2 linked regions of the Immundisolibacter sp. genome follow. The protein of the gene in region 1 interacts with the protein of each later gene in a pairwise test. Links are inferred from orthologs where the notes say so. Each region holds a gene or a part of one and is shown on either strand. Other genes may lie near its edges.

Region 1 (3,291 bases):
TCCGCCCGGCGGCTGGCCGAAAAAGCGCCGGAAAAACTCGCTGCGCGGATCGTTCGGATCCATCGGCATGCCCGGAAACAGCTCCTGCGTGCGGGCCTTCTGCGTGGTCGAAATATTGACCACGGACGGGCCGACGTCCTTCACCAATTGAGTGAATTCCGGCAGCGCCGCATGGACGCTGGACCACCACGGAGTCCACAGCAGCAGCACGGCGAAAACAGCGCGTAACGCGGTCATACAGACTCCAGTAGAGGCCAGGGTTTCAGCATTGGATTGCGGCCAGCCGACACGCGGGCCGTGGCGGCTGCCGCATGAGACTCGCAGCGCATGCAATAAGTTCCGGGGCTGTTCGGCCCGAGGGTGGGCCTCCCACGCAAAAGACCCGTGGGAGCGGCACCCCGCCGCGAATGCCCAGGCCGGTTGCGGGCACGGCCCCGCTGCTGCCGAACAGACGACTTCGTCGGCTCAAGGCGCGTACCCCGTAGCGCGGCCGCATCATTGTCCAAGCAGCGCCATCAGGCCGGCCTCGTCCAGGATCGCGACCCCCAGCTGCACCGCCTTGTCGGCCTTGCTGCCCGGATTCTCGCCCACGGCGACGAAGTCGGTGTTCCTCGACACGCTGCCGGTGACCTTCGCGCCCAGGCGCACAAGCGCTTTGGTAAGCGCCTCGCGCGGCTGCGAGAAGGTGCCGGTGATGACGATAGTCTTGCCGGCCAGGGGCTGCGCGGCGGGATCGGCCGCGCGCGGCGCGGCGCCGTCGTCCTGAAACGTGATGCCGGCTGCCAGCAGGCGGCGGATGACATCCAGGTTGCGGGCATCGGCGATGAACTCGGCCAGGCTGTCGGTGATCTCGGTGCCGATGCCGCGCAGGGGCAATTCCTGCACCGGCAGCGGCGCACGATCGGGGTGGTCGGCATTGTGCTTGCGGGCCTTCTGATTGGCCTTGGCGATCGCCTGCTTACGCTCGTGCAGCGCCGCCCAGTCCTGCGTCAGCACGGCATCCAGGGTGCGGAACTCGGCAGCCAGCTGCCGCGCCACCTCCTCGCCGACCAGCGGGATGCCGAGCGCGAAGATGAAGCGCGACAGCGTGGTGCGCTTGCTGGCCTCGATCGCCGCCACCAGCTTGGCGGCCGACAGCTCGGCCATGCGCTCGAGGCCCGCCAGGGTCGGCGCGTCCAGGTGATAAAGATCGGCCACGTCGTGCACCAGGCCACGGTCGACGAGTTGCTCGATCAGCTTGTCGCCCAGGCCGTCGATGTCCATCGCCCGCCGTCCGGCGAAATGGGCAATGCCGGCCTTCAGCTGCGCCGGGCAGTGCAGCCTGCCGCTGCAGCGCGAAACCGCCTCGCCGGCCAGGCGCACGATGTCGGAGCCGCACACCGGGCAATGCGTGGGCATGACGAACGGCTGGGCATCCGCCGGCCGGCGTTCCGGCAACACCCGCACCACTTCCGGGATCACGTCCCCGGCCCGGCGCACGACCACGCTGTCGCCGATGCGCAGGTCCTTGCGCCGCAGCTCGTCCTCGTTGTGCAGCGTCGCGTTGGTCACCGTGACGCCACCGACGAACACCGGCTGCAGGCGCGCCACCGGCGTCACGGCGCCGGTGCGGCCGATCTGCACCTCGATGTTGTCGAGCACGGTCACCGCCTCCTCGGCCGGGAACTTGTGCGCCAGCGCCCAGCGCGGCGCGCGCGAGACAAATCCCAGCCGCTCCTGCAAATCGATACGGTCCACCTTGTACACCACGCCGTCGATGTCGAACGGCAGCTGCGGCCGCAGACGGCCAAGCTGTGCGTAATAGGCCAGGCACGCCTCGATGCCGGTAACCCGCTGACGCTGCGGGCACACCGGCAGCCCGAACTCGTGCAGCAGATCCAGCCGCTCGCCGTGACGCGCCGGCAGCCAGCCCTCGAAGCGCCCGTGGCCATAGCAGTAGAAACGCAGCGGCCGCCGGGCGGTGATCCGCGGGTCCAGCTGGCGCAGGCTGCCGGCGGCGGCATTGCGCGGGTTGGCGAAGGGCTTCTCGCCGCGCGCCGTCTGTTCGGCGTTCAAGCGCGCGAAGCCCTCGCGCGGCATGAACACCTCGCCGCGGGCTTCCAGCAGCGGCGGCGGATTGCCGCGCAGGCGCAGCGGGATGGCGGCGATGGTGCGCACGTTGGCGGTCACGTCCTCGCCGGTGGTGCCATCGCCGCGGGTGGCCGCCTGCACCAGCAGGCCGTCGCGGTACAGCACGCTGATGGCCAGGCCGTCGAACTTGGGCTCGGCGTGGTAGTCCACCACCGCCTCGCCGGTCAGCTCGCGCACCCGGCGGTCGAAATCGCGCACCTCGCTCTCGTCGAAGGCGTTGGCCAGCGACAGCATGGGCACGGCATGCGTCACCGGCGCGAAGGCCGGCGAGGGTGCGCCGCCGACGCGCTGGCTCGGCGAGTCGGGCGTCACCAGCTGCGGGTACTGGGCCTCCAGCGCCAGCAGCTCGCGCATCAGCCGGTCGTACTCGGCGTCCGGAATGCTGGGCGCGTCCAGCACGTAGTAGCGGTAGTCGTGCTCGGCGATTTCGCGCCGCAGCGCCTCGATGCGCGCGCGCGCCTGGGCTTGGTCCATGCGGTCTCCTTCAGGCACTCGCCAGCGCTACGGCCTCGTCCACGTCCACCGCCACCAGGCGCGACACGCCAGGCTCGGACATGGTGACGCCGGTCAGCTGGCCGGCCAGCTCCATGGTGGTCTTGTTGTGGGTGATGACGATGAACTGCACCCGCGCCGACATCTCGCGCACCAGGGCGCAGAAGCGGCCGACGTTGTGGTCGTCCAGCGGCGCATCCACTTCGTCGAGCATGCAGAACGGGGCGGGGCTCAGCTCGAACAGCGCGAACACCAGCGCGATCGCCGTCAGCGCCTTCTCGCCGCCCGACAGCAGATGAATGGAACTGTTGCGCTTGCCCGGCGGGCGGGCAACGATGCCGACCCCGGCTTCGAGCAGGTCGTCGTCGAGCAGTTCCAGGTGCGCCTCGCCGCCGCCGAACAGGCGCGGGAAGGCCGCCTGGAACCCGCTGTTTGCCTTGTCGAAGGTCTCCTTGAAGCGACTGCGCGTCTCCCGATCCATGCGCCGGATGGCCTGCTCCATGGTTTCGAGGGCCGCCGCCAGGTCCGCGTGCTGGGCGTCCAGATAGGTCTTGCGCTCGGCCAGCTCGCGCTGCTCGTCGATGGCCGCCAGGTTGATCGCGCCCAGGCGCTCGATGCGGCGGGACAGATCGGCGATGGCGAGCTCCAGGGCCGCCTCGTCCGTGTCCG
Region 2 (3,405 bases), on another replicon or contig:
AACCTCGGGTTGCTGATCTGCAGCACCGCATCGGCGGCCGTGGCGTCCTCGACCAGACGCACGCCGCGGCTGGCCAGCGTGCGCTGCAGGCGATGGCGCAGGTCGTAGTCGTAGCCCGGCACGTCGATGAACACCGCCCCCACCGTATCGGGCAGCTGGTAGTTGCCGCGCACGTGAAAGCCGCAGCCGGACATCAGCAACAGTGCGGCCAGGGCCGGGAAGAAAAGAAATCGGCGCATGGATCGGTTCACCCGGTGTTCAGTCGACAGTTCAGACAACGATATTGACCAGCTTGCCCGGCACCACGATGACCTTGCGCACCGGCGCCTCGCCCACGAAACGCTGCACGTTCGGCTCGGCCAGCGCCGCCGCGCGCACGGCTTCCTGATCGGCGCCGGCCGGCACCCGCACGGTGCCGCGCAGCTTGCCTGAAACCTGCACTGCCAGCGTGATTTCATCGGCTTGCAGCGCCGCCGGGTCGACCAGCGGCCAGGCAGCGCGCAGCAGCGGGCCCTGGTAACCGAGCTCATCCCACAGGCCGTGCGTGATGTGCGGGACGATCGGCGACAGCAGCCGCAGCAGGATGGACAGGCCTTCCTCGACCAGCGCCCGGTAGCCGCCGCCGGTTTCCGGCACCGGCAGGCGCGACAGCTCGTTCAGCATCTTCATGCCGGCCGACACCACGGTGTTGAACTGGTTCTTGCGAAAGTCGTGGCTGGCCTGCTGCAGACAAGCGTGGATTTCGCGCCGGGCGTCGCGCTGCGCAGCGTCCAGCGCCTGCGCATCGGCGGCCGGCGCGGTCTCCCGCCAGGCGCGAAAATCGGCCGCGAAAGCCCACAGGCGCTTCAGGAAACGATTGGCACCGGCCACGCCCTCGTCGGACCATTCCAGCGCCTGGTCCGGGGACGAGGCAAAAATGATGAACAGCCGCGCCGTGTCCGCGCCGTAGCGATCGATCAGCGCCTGCGGGTCGACCGTGTTGCCCTTGGACTTGGACATCTTGGCGCCGTCCTTGAGCACCATGCCCTGCGTGAGCAGCCGCGTGAACGGCTCGCTGGCGCTGATCAGGCCCTCGTCGCGCATCAGCTTGGTGAAGAAGCGCGCGTACAGCAGGTGCAGGATGGCGTGCTCGATGCCGCCGACGTACTGGTCCACCGGCAGCCAGTGGTCGGCGCGCCGGTCCAGCATGGCCGTGTCCAGATCGGGACAGGCAAAACGCGCGAAGTACCAGGACGACTCGAAGAAGGTGTCGAAGGTGTCCGTCTCGCGGCGCGCCGCACGACCGCAGTCCGGGCAGGTGGTCTCGTAGAACTCGGGCATGCGCGTCAGCGGCGAGCCGCTGCCGTCCACCGTGACGTCCTCGGGCAGGCGCACCGGCAGCTGCGCGTCCGGCACCGGCACCGGTCCGCAGGCCTCGCAGTGGATGACCGGAATCGGGCAGCCCCAGTAGCGCTGGCGCGACACGCCCCAGTCGCGCAGGCGGTACTGCACGCGCCGGGCGCCGATGCCGCGCGCCTGCGCCAGGTCCGCGATGGCGTCGAAGGCCGCCTGAAACTCCAGACCGTCGTGAGGTCCGGAGTTGATCAGCAGGCCCTTGTCGGTGAACGCGGCGTGTTCGACCAGGCTGGCCGGATCGCCGTCGAAACCAGCCGGCGCCACCACCGGCCGGATCGGCAGCCGGTACTGGCGGGCGAATTCCCAGTCGCGCTGGTCGTGGCCGGGCACGGCCATGATGGCGCCCTCGCCGTAGTCCATCAGCACGAAGTTGGCCACCCACACCGGCATCTGCTCGCCGGTCAGCGGATGCACGGCGCGAAGGCCCGTGTCGACGCCGAGTTTTTCCTGGGTCTGCAGCGCCGCCTCGCTGGTCTCGCGGGGTTTGAGTTGGTCGATGGCGTCGGCCAGCGCCGGGTTGCCGGCCGCCACCTGCTGCGCCAGCGGATGCTCGGCCGCCACCGCCATGTAGGTGGCGCCGTACAGCGTGTCCGGGCGCGTGGTGAATACCTTCAACTGCCCGTAGCCGGGCACCTCGAAGCTCAGTTCCATACCCACCGAGCGGCCGATCCAGTTGCGCTGCATGGTCTTGACCGGCTCCGGCCAGTCCAGGCCGTCCAGGTCCGCCAGCAGTTCGTCGGCATAAGCGGTGATGCGCAGGAACCACTGCGGAATCTCGCGCCGCTCGACCAGCGCCCCGGAGCGCCAGCCGCGCCCGTCGATGACCTGCTCGTTGGCCAGCACCGTCTGGTCGACCGGGTCCCAGTTGACCGCCGCCAGCCTGCGGTAGGCCAGGCCTTTCTTCAGCAGGCGCGTGAACAGCCACTGTTCCCAGCGGTAGTACTCGGGCCGGCAGGTGGCGATCTCGCGCCGCCAGTCATAGGCAAAGCCCAGGCGCTGCAGCTGCGCGCGCATGTGGGCGATGTTGTCGTAGGTCCAGCGGCTGGGCGCGATGCCGCGCTGGATGGCGGCGTTCTCGGCCGGCATGCCGAAGGCGTCCCAGCCCATCGGCTGCAGCACGCGCCGGCCCTGCATCATCTGAAAGCGCGCCAGCACGTCGCCGATGGTGTAATTGCGCACGTGGCCCATGTGCAGCGCACCGGACGGGTACGGAAACATCGACAGGCAGTAGAACTTCTCGCCCGGCCCGTCGTCGGCCGCCGCGAAGGCGTGGTGTTCCTGCCACCAGGCCTGTGCCTGGGCTTCGACCGTGGCGGCGTCGTACTGGCGATTCATGAAGGACTGCGCAAGGGCGGCAAAAAAAGACCGCCGATTATAGCCGCCGGCCCGTGCCCGCCCGGCCCCGCCACCCGCCGACCAGACACAGCGCCAGGCACAGCAGCGTCACCGGCATCTCGCCGAAGCGCGCGAACGGCGTCAGGCCCCGCCGCGGCAGCAGCTCGCCGCGCAGCACAGTCGGCTCGAAAGGCGCCGCGCGGGCCGTGACCCGGCCGCGGTGGTCGATGATGGCGGTAACCCCCGTGTTGGTGGCGCGGGCAATCGGTCTGCCCAGCTCACGGGCCCGCATGCGGGCGATGTCCAGGTGCTGCGGCGGGGCGGTGGAATCGCCAAACCAGGCGTCGTTGCTGATGTTGATGAGCCAGTCGGCCGCCGCGCCGGCGCGCAGTTCCTGCGGAAACAGGATCTCGTAACACACCGACGCCGCCACCCGCGATTCGCCGATCCGCAGCAGCGGCTGGCCCGGACCACCGGTCGAGAAATCCGACATCGGCACCGCCAGCAGGTCCAGCACCGGGCCGATCTGGCGCTGCAGCGGCACGTACTCGCCAAACGGCACCAGGTGCCGCTTGCGGTACTCGCCGCCCGGACCCGTCAACTGCACCAGGGCGTTGTAGTAGCGCCCGCCGGCATCCTCGATCGGCATGCCGATCAGCAGCGCGGCGCCGCCAC

The links.
Region 2: the proteins of ligA (region 1) and leuS interact in binary tests that used the Escherichia coli proteins (3 or more experiments, as listed by UniProt). The link is inferred for Immundisolibacter sp. from one-to-one orthologs.

Annotation. Positions count from the first base shown.
Region 1 is NZ_JACIZD010000010.1:47,441-50,731, reverse strand. What follows is about bases 51-3,028. They hold ligA (NAD-dependent DNA ligase LigA), read right to left. Parts: upstream 2,605-3,028; coding sequence 496-2,604; downstream 51-495. Other genes in these bases: smc (chromosome segregation protein SMC), read right to left, coding at 2,615-3,028; H5U26_RS11130 (DegQ family serine endoprotease), read right to left, coding at 51-237. Also shown: more of H5U26_RS11130, read right to left, coding at 1-50; more of smc, read right to left, coding at 3,029-3,291. UniProt on the Escherichia coli protein: DNA ligase that catalyzes the formation of phosphodiester linkages between 5'-phosphoryl and 3'-hydroxyl groups in double-stranded DNA using NAD as a coenzyme and as the energy source for the reaction.
Region 2 is NZ_JACIZD010000004.1:43,072-46,476, forward strand. Bases 1-3,092 are described here. They hold leuS (leucine--tRNA ligase), read right to left. Parts: upstream 2,731-3,092; coding sequence 271-2,730; downstream 1-270. Other genes in these bases: lptE (LPS assembly lipoprotein LptE), read right to left, coding at 1-239; lnt (apolipoprotein N-acyltransferase), read right to left, coding at 2,768-3,092. Outside these bases: more of lnt, read right to left, coding at 3,093-3,405.